DNA from 2 places in the Micromonospora sp. NPDC050795 genome. Region 2 is predicted to be linked to the other one. Evidence: riboswitches for the same ligand, from Rfam matches in the RefSeq annotation. Region 2 holds a riboswitch; the other holds the start of a gene.
The links. A riboswitch is a leader RNA that binds a small molecule or an ion and turns the genes downstream of it on or off. The one in region 2 is predicted to bind cobalamin.

Region 1 (6,563 bases), on a different contig from region 2:
GCTGGTCGGCCAACAGCCGAGCAAGAGCGACGTCAACGAGGCCCGACGGGTCACCGAGAACATCCTCCGTGCCAACCCCAACCTGAAGGGTGTCTTCGCGGCCAACGAGCCGAGCGTGCTCGGCGCCGCGCAGGCCATCCAGGCCGCCGGCAAGTCCGGCAAGGTGGTCATCATCGGGTGGGACGCCGCCCCGGACGAGATCGCCGGGGTGCGCAGCGGCCAGATCTCGGCGCTGGTCGTGCAGAACCCGTTCAAGATGGGCTACTTCGGCGTCGACAAGATGGTCAAGCACCTTCGGGACAAGGCGCCGCTGGCATCGGCCGACACCGGCGTCACCTTCGTCACCAAGGAGAACATCGACTCGGCGGAGATCAAGGCGGTGCTCGAGCCCAGCTGCGCCAACCCGCCGGTGCAGTGATGGGTGTGAACCCCACGGCCACCCCGACCAGCGACCAGCAAACCACCGAGGCGGAGCCGCCGGTCCTCGAAGCCCGAGGCATCGTCAAGCGGTTCGGGCACGTCGAGGCGTTGCGCAGCGCCGACTTCACGGTCCGCCGCGGTGAGGTCGTCGCGCTGATCGGCGACAACGGCGCCGGCAAGAGCACCCTGATCAAGACCCTGTCCGGTGTGCACCCGCCGGACGAGGGCGAGATCCGGGTCGGCGGCCGTCCGGTCCAGTTCTCCACCCCCGTCGACGCCCGACGGGCCGGGGTGGAGACCGTCTACCAGGACCTCGCCGTCGCCGACGACCTCAGCGTGGCCGCCAACCTGTATCTCGGCCGGGAGATCCTGCGCTCCGGACCACTCGGCCGGCTCGGGCTGCTGGACAAACGCGCCATGCGCCACGGCGCCGCCGCGGCGCTCGACGAACTGGGCGTACGGATCCCCCGGGTCACCACCCCCATCGCGATGCTGTCCGGTGGGCAGCGGCAGTGCGTGGCGGTGGCCCGGGCCATCATCTGGGCGACCAACGTGGTCATCCTCGACGAACCCACCGCGGCCCTGGGGGTGGTCCAGACCGGGCGGGTGCTCGACGTCGTCCGGCGGGCCCGCGACGCCGGCATGTCGGTGGTGCTGGTGAGCCACAACATGCCGCAGGTCCTCGAGATCGCCGACCGGGTCGAGGTGCTGCGCCTCGGCCGGCGCGCGGCCCAGCTCCGCGCCGACGAGGCCACCACCGACGATCTGGTCGCCGCGATGACCGGCAGCACCAGCGTGGGTCGGGACGAGCGGTGACGGCCGCCGTCCAGGGAGGTGCCCGCGGTCCCGCGGGTCCGACGAGCCGCGGCGGCGCTGCACCGCCGCTGCGGCTGAGCCCACTGGGCTTCGGCGCCTCCCAGGGCGGCAATCTCTACCGGGCGACCTCCGACGAGCAGTTCGCCGCCGCCGTGGACACCGCGTGGGCAGGCGGCATCCGATACTTCGACACCGCACCGCACTACGGGCTGGGCCTGTCCGAACGACGCCTGGGCGCGGCCCTGCGCTCCCGCCCCCGCGCCGAGTACGTGGTGTCGACGAAGGTCGGCCGGCTGCTCGTGCCGTCACCGGAGACGGCGCACCAGCGGGATCCGGAGGGGTTCGACGTCCCCGCCGATCACCGCCGGGTCTGGGACTTCAGCCGCGACGGCGTCCGCCGTTCACTGGAGGCGAGCCTTCGGCGCACCGGCCTGGACCGGATCGACGTGGTGTATCTGCACGACCCCGACGAGCACTGGCAGCAGGCCGCGAACGAGGCGATCCCGGCCCTCGTGGAGCTGCGGGAACAGGGCGTGATCGGCGCCGTCGGGGCGGGAATGAACCAGTCGGCGATGCTGGCCCGCTTCGTGGCGGAGACCGACGTGGACGTGGTGATGTGCGCCGGCCGGTACACCCTGTTGGAACAGGGCGCGCTGACCGACCTGCTGCCCGTCGCGCAGGCCCGCCACGTCGGTGTGGTGGTCGCCGGCGTCTACAACTCCGGGCTGCTGGCCCGGGACATGCCGCCGACCGACGCCGTCTACGACTACCAGCAGGCGCAGGCAGAGGTGATCGACCACGCCCGCCGGATAGCGCGGGTCTGTCAGACGTACGGCGTCACGCTGCCCCAGGCGGCGTTGGCGTTCGTCCGCCGTCACCCGGCCGTGGTCTCGACCGTTGTCGGCATGCGCGACGACGTCCAGGTGACCGAGACCCTCCATCGGTCCGGTGTCGACGTCCCGGATCAGCTCTGGACGGCGTTGTACGACGAGGGGCTGCTCGACGTGCAACCGTGAGGGCCGGTCACGACCGGGCCGTCTCGATGCTGGCGTCAGCGTCGTCGGGTAACCCCTGCAACGACTCCTCCACACCGATCAGGTGGTTGGCCATCCGCGTGCGCGCCCGCTCCGGGTCGCGTGCCACGAGGGCCTTCAGGATCGCCACGCGCTCGTCATGGGTGCGCAGGTCCGCGCCCTCCTCGTGCAGACTCCGCCAGAGCCGGCCACGGATGGTGCGCCCGGCGAAGGCTTCGATCAGACCGACGAGCACCGGATTCTCGGCGTGCACCGCGATGATCCGGTGGAAGGCGATGTCGATCTCCATGATCCGCTCGTGGTCCGGCGGTGACTGGCCGACCAACCGGGCCGCCTCGTCGAGCAGGTCACCCGCCTGGGCCAGAGCCTCGTCGGTGATCCTGGTCGCCGCCAGGCAGGCGGCCTCGCACTCCAGCAGCCGGCGGACGGTGTGGATGTGCCGAGGGTCGCCCTGGCCCTGGAAGTCCACCACGAAATTCATCGGGGCCAGCAGTTGAGGCGCGTCGAGGTTGGTGACGTAGGTGCCGTCGCCCTGACGGATGTTGACGATCCCCAGGATCGACAGGGCCGACATCCCCTCGCGCAGGGAACCTCGCGAGACGCCGAGCTGCTCGGCGAGGTCCTTCTCGATGGGCAACCGGTCCCCGGGCCGGAACTGCCCTTCGAGGATCATCCGTTTGATGCCGTTGACCACTTCGTCGGTGCGTGACATGTCCCCCCTAACGGCCGGCGGGGGTGGCCTTCCCACCCGCGATCACGTACGCCGCCTCCGGAGATGACACGGTAGTCGGGTCTGTCGCCGCCCAGTAGTGGCCGTCGGGGAACCGGTAGAGCGCCACCGACTCCTGACGCATCCGGGTGGAGTAGCCGGGCTGGCTGGGCAGGACGTATCCGCTGCCGGAACCGGTGTCGCGGATGATGCAGGGATCGGTGAAGTGCTCGTGCAGGTGGTCGACGAACTCGGTGACCCGGTCGGTGAGGTCCCCCGAGATCGCGACGTAGTCGAGCACGGACACGTGTTGGACCATCTCGCACAGCCCGACACCGCCGGCGTGCGGGCACACCGAAACGTCGAACTTCGCGGCGAGAAGCAGCACGGCGACGATCTCGTTGATGCTGGCCAACCTGCCGGTGTCGAGCTGGCAGAAGTCGATGGCCTCGGCCTGGAAGAGCTGCTTGAACATCACCCGGTTGTGGCAGTGTTCGCCGGTGGCGACGCCGATCGGAGCGACGGCGCGGCGGACGGCCGCGTGGCCCAGGATGTCGTCGGGGCTGGTCGGCTCCTCGATCCACAGTGGTTTGAAGCGGGCGAGGGCGGTGACCCACTCGATGGCCTGACCGACGTCCCACACCTGGTTGGCGTCGATCATCAGGTTGCGGTCCGGCCCGAGGATCTCCCGTGCGATGGCGCATCGGCGGATGTCGTCGTCGAGGTTGGCGCCCACCTTGAGTTTGACGTAGCCATAGCCGGTGTCGACCGCCTCCTGGCACAGTCGGCGCAGCTTGTCGTCGCCGTAGCCGAGCCAGCCCGCCGAGGTGGTGTAGGCGGGGTAGCCGGTCCGGTCGAGCTCGGCGAGGCGGGCGGCCTTCGTGCTCTCCTTGGCCCGCAGGATGGCCAGTGCCTCGTCGCGGGTCAGCGCGTCGGACAGGTAGCGCAGGTCCGCGATGTCGACGAGTTGCTCGGGGGTCATGTCGACGAGCAGCCGCCACAGCGGTTTGTCGGCGACCCGGGCGACCAGGTCCCACGACGCGTTCAACACGGCGGCGAGGGACAGGTGGACGACGCCCTTCTCGGGGCCGAGCCACCGCAGTTGCGAGTCGGAGGTGAGCAGGCGGTAGACCGCGCCCATGTCCGCCGCCATCGTTGCCACGTCCTGGCCCACGAGGAGCTGTGCCTGGTGGACTGCCGCCGCCGCGACGATGTCGTTGCCTCGGCCGATGGTGAAGGTCAGGCCATGCCCGGCGAGGGGCGCGCCCACGCCGTCGACGCCGTCGGTGTGCAGAACGACGTAGGCCGCCGAGTAGTCGCCGTCCTTGTTCATGGCGTCTGACCCGTCAGCGGTCAGGGAGGTGGGGAAGCGGACGTCTTCGACGGTGACGGCAGTGATCTGCGGCATGCGCTCCTCGCCCGGCTAGGCTAAAGATCAGATGATCACTGGGAGTATACGGAGGGCTGCTCCAGCGCGTCAACGTTGTCGATCACTTCGGACGTGCAGACATATGATGTTTGCCCTCTCGGGTTGAGCCGCCTTGGCTCCGATCATGCCGGTTGGCGGGCCAAGGTGACGCGCGCGGCGGACTCCGGAGATTGGATGTTCCGGCTCGCCGCGAGGTATCGACGGTGACGTATGGGCCTGGTCTCCCGTGCAGTGGCCTCGATACGTCAAATCTTTGTCGAATGTCGACACCCGTGCGCAGAGCCCCGTCTCCGGTGCCTGGCGTCGGTCGGCCGCAGTGTGCTCCCGGGGTTGGTGACGGTGGTCACCGCATCGCCGTCGACACGCCCGAGACCGACATGTGGGGTGTGACAACGACTGCGTCCCTATATATGGTGTCGAGCGCAGCTGGTTCGGCCGCTCATCCAGTGCGGTCGAGGCAACAGGGAACCCGGTGGAAATCCGGGACTGTCCCGCAGCGGTGAGTGGGAACGACAGCCGTCATCAGCACTGGGCCACCATTCGGCCTGGGAAGCGACGGCCAGTAGGAGACCGGCGAGCCCGGTCGTGCCCGCGAGTCCGAAGACCTGCCAGCGCGCCGCGTACCCGCACCCGGGTGGGCGGCGGTCCGAGGCCGCGTGGGACGGCTGACGCCACCTGACCCACGCCCGTGCCGGCGTGGCGTCCGTCGGTGTCTGTCTCCTCGCGTCCGGGCCACCAGGTCTCGAACTCCGAGGAGCGAGTGGTGACAGTCACCGAGGTAGTCCCGGCCAGCGGCGACGCGACAGTGCGGCGGACGCCGATGCGGGTCCGCAAGCGCGACGGCGGCACCGAACCCGTGGACGTGAACAAGATCGTCCGGGCGGTCGAGCGGTGGGCCGACGACCTGACCGACATCGACCCGTTGCGGGTGGCTACCCGCACCATCAGCGGCCTCTACGACGGCGCGACCACTGCCGAACTCGACCGGCTGTCCATCCAGACCGCCGCCGAGATGATCGGTGAGGAGCCGCAGTACTCGCGTCTGGCCGCGCGGCTGCTGGCCGGCTACGTCGACAAGGAGGTGCGTCGACAGGGCATCACCTCGTTCAGCGCGGCGATCCGGGTCGGCCACGCCGAGGGCCTGATCGGTGACGACACCGCCGCGTTCGTCGCCGCACACGCCGCGACGCTCGACCACGCCATCGACCGGGACGGCGACCGCCGGTTCGAGTATTTCGGCCTGCGCACGGTGTACGACCGCTACCTGTTGCGCCACCCCACCAGCCGACTGGTGCTGGAGACCCCGCAGTACTGGCTGCTGCGGGTGGCCTGCGGCCTGTCCCGGACGGCGGACGAGGCGGTCGACTTCTACCGGCTGATGTCCAGCCTGGCCTACCTGCCCAGCTCACCGACCCTGTTCAACTCCGGCACCCGGCACACCCAGATGTCCTCCTGCTACCTGGTCGACTCCCCGCTCGACGAGCTGGACTCGATCTACGCCCGGTACGCCCAGGTCGCCAGCCTGTCCAAGTTCGCCGGGGGCATCGGCATCGCGTACTCCCGGGTCCGCTCCCGGGGCGCGCTGATCCGGGGCACGAACGGGCAGTCCAACGGGATCGTGCCGTGGCTACGCACGCTGGACGCGAGCGTCGCCGCGGTCAACCAGGGTGGCCGACGCAAGGGCGCGGCCTGCGTCTACCTGGAGCCGTGGCACCCGGACATCGAGGAGTTCCTGCAACTGCGGGACAACACCGGCGAGGACGCCCGGCGCACCCACAACCTGAACCTGGCCAACTGGGTGCCGGACGAGTTCATGCGCCGGGTCGAGGCCGACGAGCTGTGGTCGCTGTTCGACCCGCACGAGGTGCCCGAGCTGCCCGACCTGTGGGGGGAGCGGTTCGACGCCGCGTACCGGCAGGCCGAGGCGCAGGGTCGCTACGTGCGGCAGGTCCCGGCGCGGGAGCTGTACGGGAAGATGATGCGGACCCTCGCCCAGACCGGCAACGGCTGGATGACCTTCAAAGACGCGTCGAACCGGCTCTGCAACCAGACCGCCGAGCCGGGCAACGTGGTGCACCTGTCCAACCTCTGCACCGAGATCGTCGAGGTGTCCAGTGACGCCGAGACCGCCGTGTGCAACCTCGGCTCGGTGAAC
Region 2 (6,563 bases):
GACGTCGACGCGCGGGCGGCCCAGCTCGACGGTCGGCACCACCTCGATGCCGGTCACCCGCCGGGACCTGTCGTCCCAGACCGGCCGGCAGCCCAGCAGCGCGAGCACCTCGGCGATGTCGTCGCCCTGGGTGCGCATCGCGCTGGTGCCCCAGACGGTCAACCCCACCGAGCGGGGGTACGCGCCGGTGTCGGCGAGGTGCCGGGCCAGCAGTGAGTCGGCGAGGGCCACCCCGACGTCCCAGGCGTTGCGGCTGGGGATGGCCTTCGGGTCGACGGAGTAGAAGTTGCGGCCGGTGGGCAGCACGTTGACTAGGCCCCGGGTGGGTGAGCCGGACGGGCCGGGCGGCACGAACCTGCCGTCCAGCGCCCCGAGGGTGTTGGTCAGCTCGTAGGTGGTCCGGTCCAGTCGGGGCACCAGCTCGGTGGCGGCGAAGTGCAGCACCGCGGCGACGTCCGGCATCGACCGACCGGTCACCTCCGTCACCACGGCGTCGATGGTGTCCACGGCCCAGTCCAGGGTCTCCATGCCGACGACCAGCCGCCGGGCGAGGGCCTCGATCAGGTCGATCGCGTCGGCGGCGGTGCCGGCCGGGCCGTCCACCACGTCGGTCAGCGCCGCGGGCAGTGCCAGTCGCTGTCCCGGCGACGCGAGCAGTTCCTGCTCGTCGAGGGAGTACGCGACGGCGAGGGCCTGTCGCAGGCCGGGCAGGGCGCGGGCGCCGCCCCAGATCTGCGGGGCGCGCAGCACCGCGAGGACCAGGTTGACCCGGGGCTCGCCGGTGGGCGCGTCGGCGAGGATGTGCAGCCCGTCGCGGATCTGCACGTCCTTGACCTCGCACAGGTACCCGTCGAGGTGCAGCACGAAGTCGTCGAAGTCGTCCGCGTCGGGCATCGCCTCGGCGTGCAGGTCGTGGTGCAGCTCGGCGGCGCGCACCAGGTCCCAGATCTGGGCCCGTACGGTGGGCACCTTGGCCGGGTCGAGCGCCTGCACCGTCGCGTACTCGTCGAGCAGTTGTTCCAGTTTGGCCAGGTCGCCGTAGGTCTCGGCGCGGGCCATCGGCGGGACCAGGTGGTCGACGACCACGGCGTGCGCCCGCCGCTTGGCCTGGGTGCCCTCGCCGGGGTCGTTGACGATGAACGGGTACACCAGCGGCAGGTCGCCGAGGACCGCGTCGGGCGCGCAGTCGGCGGCCAGCCCGAGGCCCTTGCCGGGCAGCCACTCCAGGGTGCCGTGCTTGCCCAGGTGCACCACGGCGTCCGCGCCGAAGCCGCCGTCCGCGACCGGCGCGGTCAGCCAGCGGTACGCGGCCAGGTAGTGGTGACTCGGCGGCAGGTCCGGGTCGTGGTAAATGGCGATCGGGTTCTCCCCGAAGCCGCGGGGCGGTTGGATCAGCAGCACCACGTTGCCGAAGCGCAGCCCGGCGAGCACGATGTCTCCGCCCTCGGTGTAGAGCTCGCCCGGCGGCTCACCCCAGTGCTCCCGCATCCGCTCGCGCAGCTCGGCCGGCACCTGGTCGAACCACCGCTGGTACGTCGGCCCCGGTATCCGGGCCTCGGCCGCGGCCAACTGCTCCGGGGTGAGCCACTCCACGTCGTGACCACCGGCGGCGATCAGCGCGTGGATCAGCGCGTCGCCGTCGTCGGGCGGCGGCGCGTCACCCAGGTCGTAGCCGGCCTCGGCCAACGCGGCGAACAGCCGGACCGCCGACGCCGGGGTGTCCAACCCGACGGCGTTGCCGACCCGGGAGTGCTTGGTGGGGTACGAGCTGAGCACCACGGCGACCCGCTTGTCGGCGTGCGGTACGTACCGCAGTCGGGCGTGGCGTACCGCGATCCCGGCGACCCTCGCGGCCCGCTCTGGATCGGCGGCGTAGACCGAGAGCCCGTCCGCGTCGATCTGCTTGAACGAAAACGGCACTGTGACGATCCGGCCGTCGAACTCGGGGATGGCCACCTGCATGGCGGCGTCCAACGGGGACAGGCCGGCGTCGCTGTCGGCCCACTGCGCGCGGGTGCTGGTGAGGCAGAGCGCCTGGATGACCGGCACGTCCAGGGCGGCCAGGGCGCCGACGTCCCAGGCGTCCTCGTCGCCGCCACCGGAGGCGTCGGCGGCGACCGCGCCGCCGGCCGCGAGGACAGTGACCAGCAGCGCGTCACAGCGGGCGAAGAGCCCGAGTGGTCCGGCGCCCGCGGTCAACCCGCGCAACGAGCCGCAGAAGATCGGCAGCGGGTTGCCGCCGGCCTGGCGGACCGCGTCCGCGAGCACGTCGACGAATCCGGTGTTGCCGGCGAGGGCGTGCGCCCGGTAGAAGACGATTCCCACTGTGGGCCGGTCCGGGTCGGCGGGGTGGTCGCCGTGCACGCCGTACGCCGGGGTGGGCGCGGGTGCGGCGAACCCCTCGCCAGTGAGCAGCACCGTGTCGGAGAGGAACCGGGCCAACTGTCCGAGGTTGTCCGGGCCGCCCTCCACGAGGTACGCCAACGACTGGGTGACGACCCCGGACGGCACTGTGGAGATGGCCATCAGCTCCGCGTCGGGCAGCGCCTCACCGCCGAGCACGACAGTCGGCACGCCGGTGTCGAGCACCGCGGCAAGACCGTCCGGCCACGCCTGCCGACCGCCGAGCAGGCGTACGACGACGAGGGCGACACCGTCGAGCAGGGCGGGCACCTCCTCGGCGGCGACTCGGGCGGGGTTGGCCAACCGGTAGTCGGCACCGCTGGCGCGGGCGGCCAGCAGGTCGGTGTCGGCGGTGGACAGCAGCAGGATGCGCACGGCAGGCTCCGGAGAGTGACGCCCTGGCCGCTACGGAGGCGACCTGGGCGATGCGGGTGGGTACGGCGTCAGCCGGTACGACGGCCCGGGCGAACGGCGTACCGACGCATGGGTCGGGGCCGGTCAGCGCCGGGCGATCAGCTCAGCGGTGCCGGTGTCCGGTGTCCTTGGAATGCACTGCCTGCAGCGCAGCACGACGATAGTCGTCGATGAATGAGACGCCGTGCGTCATCGGGTCCTCCTCGGGTGTCCACGCCCTGGGGTACATCCCGACGGCCGAAGTATCCTGGCTTCCGGATCGACGCTCTCCCCCGGCCTTCCAACCGCAGACACACGGCCGTGACTCACGAGGGGGGATCGCTCCCCGGTGACAGTGGCGGGACCGCGTCGGATTCGCACCGACTTCCTTCACTGCCGTCAGGCCGCGAATGCTGCCACACCGCCGCGCTGCCGGTCAACGCGGACCCCACCGCCACCGGACCACGCTGACCGCATCGACCTGCGGAAATATTGGCGCGCGGGTGATGCCACTCGTCGCAGAAGCGGGCTGGGCGGATTGTTGGTCGGCCTCTCGGACCGGCCCGTGGCGAGGGCGGAGTGGTCACGCGGCCCCTGTGGAGCTGATGTCGTAGACGATTCAGCAGCACCAGCTCCCGGTCCGCGCCTCGTCAGACGCCACGCGCGACAACCGACACCGGTCGACGCCCCGATCAGCGGGCGTGGCGTTCCGGGTGGGCCCGGCTCCAGGTCCGCATCCGTTCCGGGTAGCCGGTGCGCCCGGCCTCGTACAGCGGCACCGCGTGCTTGCGGGCAATCGCCCCCGCCGCCCTGGGCGTACCGGTGCGCCGGCGGATCCACTCACCGTCGTGGGCGATCGCCACCACCGTGGTGTCCGTCGCCGTGGTCTCCGGCTCCAGGTAGAACTCCACGCCCCGCCGGCTGGCGACGAACGCCTCCAGCGCCGCGAGGTCCTCGCGGGTCGCCTCCCGGTCCAGCTTCGTCGGGGTCGCCTCGGCACCCCGTGACCGGCGACTGAACCAGCTCATGACCAGCCCCCTCTCCTCGACACCTCTCCCAGTGCACCACCAAATCCTGGCAATACGCTGCACGGCGGATGGGAGCAACCTGACCCACGCCGGGTGGAACCCGCGGCGGGTGGGCGGTGTCATGAGTGTGATCCGAACGGAGGCTCCCCTGGACGACGAGACGCTCGTCACCCGCGCTCGGGCAGGTGACCTGGAGGCGTACGACCTCCTGGTCGCCCGGCACACCGCGTCCGCGTACCGGACCGCGGTGCTGCTCGGCGCGGGCTCGGACTCCGAGGACGTCATCCAGGAGGCGTTTGTGAAGGCGTACCGGAAGCTGTCCCGCTACCGGGGTGACGCGTCCTTCCGGTCGTGGCTGCTCGCGATCGTCGCGAACGAGACCCGCAACCTGCACCGCTCCCGTGGCCGGCGCGACGGGCTCGTCCTGCGGGCGGCGGCAGCGGACCCGAGGTCTGAGATCACCGAGGACGACGCGGTCGCCGCGGTCCTCGCCGGGGAGCGCCGGAGGTCGCTGGTGCAGGCGCTGCGGCAACTGCCAACGCGGGACCGCGAGGTCATCGTCTGCCGGTTCTTCCTCGACCTCACCGAGGAGGAGACGGTGTCGGCTCTGGGCTGGCCCCGGGGCACCGTGAAGTCGCGTACGTCCCGGGCGCTGGCGAAGCTCCGCGGCCTGCTCGACAGTGCGGAGGTCCGGCATGGGTGATCTCGAACGGGAACTGCGCGACCTGTCCGCCTGGCTGGAAACACCCGATCCGCCCGACGTGACCGCCCGTGTCCGCGTACGACTGGACACGCCCGCGCCCCGGCGGCGCCGGTGGCGGTCGCTCGCCGTGGTGGCGCTCGTCGCCCTGCTGGTGGCGCTGTTGCCGCCGGCGCGGGCCGCCATCGCCGACGCCGTCACGGGGCTGCTGCGCTTTGCCGGGGTCAGCATCGCCACCTCACCCGCCCCGATGCCGCCCGGCGGCACCGCGTCGCCGTTGCCCGGGCAGCGGACCGTCGCCCTGGCCGAGGCCCAGCGGGCGGTGCGGTTTCCGATCCGCGTGCCGGCGAAGCTGGGCCCGCCCGAACAGGTACTGGTCGCCGACCCGGACGCCACAGGACGGTACCGGGTGGCGACGCTGCTCTACGACGGAGGCGCGCTGCGCGTCGACGCGTTCGACGGTCACCTCGACCTGTCCTTCCACAAGGAGATCACCCCGCCGGGCGCGGACTGGGTCCAGGTGAACGGCGACTTCGCCGTCTGGGTCGACGGCCCACACGTGTTGTCCTACGTGGACCGGGCGGGTGGGATCCGCAGGGAGACCGCCCGACTTGCCGCCTCGACCCTGATCTGGCAGGACAACGACGTGAGCTACCGGCTTGAGGGGGCTCTCACCAGGGCCGAGGCGATCGAGGTCGCGCGCTCACTGGGCTAGTGCGCGTTCGGGTCCCAGTCCGCGAGCTGCTCCATCGGCTTGGTGTCACCGGTGGTTTCCAGGCCGTCGAGCGGGACGCGCTCGTAGAAGTAGAGGATCATTTCGCTCGCTGCGCCTCGCATCGCCATGTCGCCCGGCTCCGCGTCGGCGGCGAGGTCGTCGCAGCGGACGCCGTCGGCGTTGAGGGTCAGGCGCCAGGAGCGGCCCTCGGTCGCGTGCAGGTCGATGGTCGCCGGCTCGAACGGCCAGGGGACGGTCGTCGCCGCGACGGTCGTCAGGAACTCGTCGACGCCCTCGACCGCGACGTCCGTCGGCAGCGGCTGTGCCGCCCCCTGGGTGAGCTGGGCGTCGTAGGTGTGGACGGCCAGTTCCTGAACCTGGTGCCGGGCCACGGCTCCGCTGGTCTGCGGGGCCTGCGAGCGGCCCCACCAGGTCCAGCAGCCGCGGTCCGGGCCCGCCTCGCGCAAGGCGTCGAGCATGAGCTCGGTCGACTCGGCGAGCCAGGCGTCGAGGGCTTCGCGGTTGCGGGGCGCGGTCGGGGCGCCCTTCGGGTCCGTCCTCGTCGGGGGCTCGGCGCCCGGGCCCGCCGCGACGATGGCGGCCTGGCGGCGGCGGCCGTCGCCGAGGTGCTGCGCCAGTTCGCGCAGCGTCCAGTCGGGGCAGGTCGGGACCTGGACGTCAAGGTCTGGGGCGGACGCGATCGCGGCGCGGAACGCCGCCGATCGATCTTCGATCAGCCGCAGGACCTCGGGGAACTCCACAGTGTTCGGCACCCCGGTTGTGTACCACCGCGCGCCGCCGCCGGATAGTGAATTTGTCGGCCCAGGAAGTGCGGCTCCGCCGAGCACCAGGAACCTGGCGGGCCTGGGCGGTGTCGGAAGGGTGCGGCGAGTCGTCGACGCGTACCGGAAGGAGCGAGATGGTTTCCTGGGGCAGGTTGATGCTGGCATCCTCGGTGGTCCTGTTGGCGGCGTGTACGACCACGACCGGCGGGGCGGCGCCGACTGCGGGGGCGGCCACCACGGCGAGCACCGCGACCGCCTGCGCGGCGCGGGTCGAGGCGGGGTCGCTGCCGGACTGGGCGGACGCCGGGTTCAGCGGGGACGCGCGGGTTCCGCACGTCTTCGGCGCGAAGGGCGACATCGTGGCGGTGCTGTTCGCCCACCCGCTGCGGCAGGTCCGGACGGACGGGTCGAACAACAAGATCTTGTGGGTGGCCCGCGCCGCCACGACCTCCCCCGACCCGACCGCGCCGGCGACCCTGGAGATCACCGCGAGGCTGGACGGCACCGACACCCGGGTGATCCGGGAGGTTCCCGGTGGC

Region 1: another riboswitch for cobalamin. It lies ahead of ACIBEF_RS25955 (ribonucleoside-diphosphate reductase subunit alpha); the one in region 2 lies ahead of cobN (cobaltochelatase subunit CobN).

The regions. Positions count from the first base shown of each region.
Region 1 covers NZ_JBITGE010000034.1:54,803-61,365, reverse strand. The annotation lists gene ACIBEF_RS25980 (ABC transporter substrate-binding protein) at 1-418, shown strand, start outside; gene ACIBEF_RS25975 (ATP-binding cassette domain-containing protein) at 418-1,236, shown strand; gene ACIBEF_RS25970 (aldo/keto reductase) at 1,233-2,252, shown strand; gene ACIBEF_RS25965 (FadR/GntR family transcriptional regulator) at 2,260-2,982, opposite strand; gene ACIBEF_RS25960 (enolase C-terminal domain-like protein) at 2,990-4,387, opposite strand; cobalamin riboswitch at 4,819-5,036, shown strand; gene ACIBEF_RS25955 (ribonucleoside-diphosphate reductase subunit alpha) at 5,229-6,563, shown strand, end outside.
Region 2 covers NZ_JBITGE010000008.1:148,347-154,909, forward strand. The annotation lists gene cobN (cobaltochelatase subunit CobN) at 1-2,778, opposite strand, end outside; cobalamin riboswitch at 3,058-3,187, opposite strand; gene ACIBEF_RS09820 (hypothetical protein) at 3,489-3,824, opposite strand; gene ACIBEF_RS09825 (RNA polymerase sigma factor) at 3,946-4,527, shown strand; gene ACIBEF_RS09830 (hypothetical protein) at 4,520-5,239, shown strand; gene ACIBEF_RS09835 (maleylpyruvate isomerase family mycothiol-dependent enzyme) at 5,236-6,012, opposite strand; gene ACIBEF_RS09840 (hypothetical protein) at 6,159-6,563, shown strand, end outside.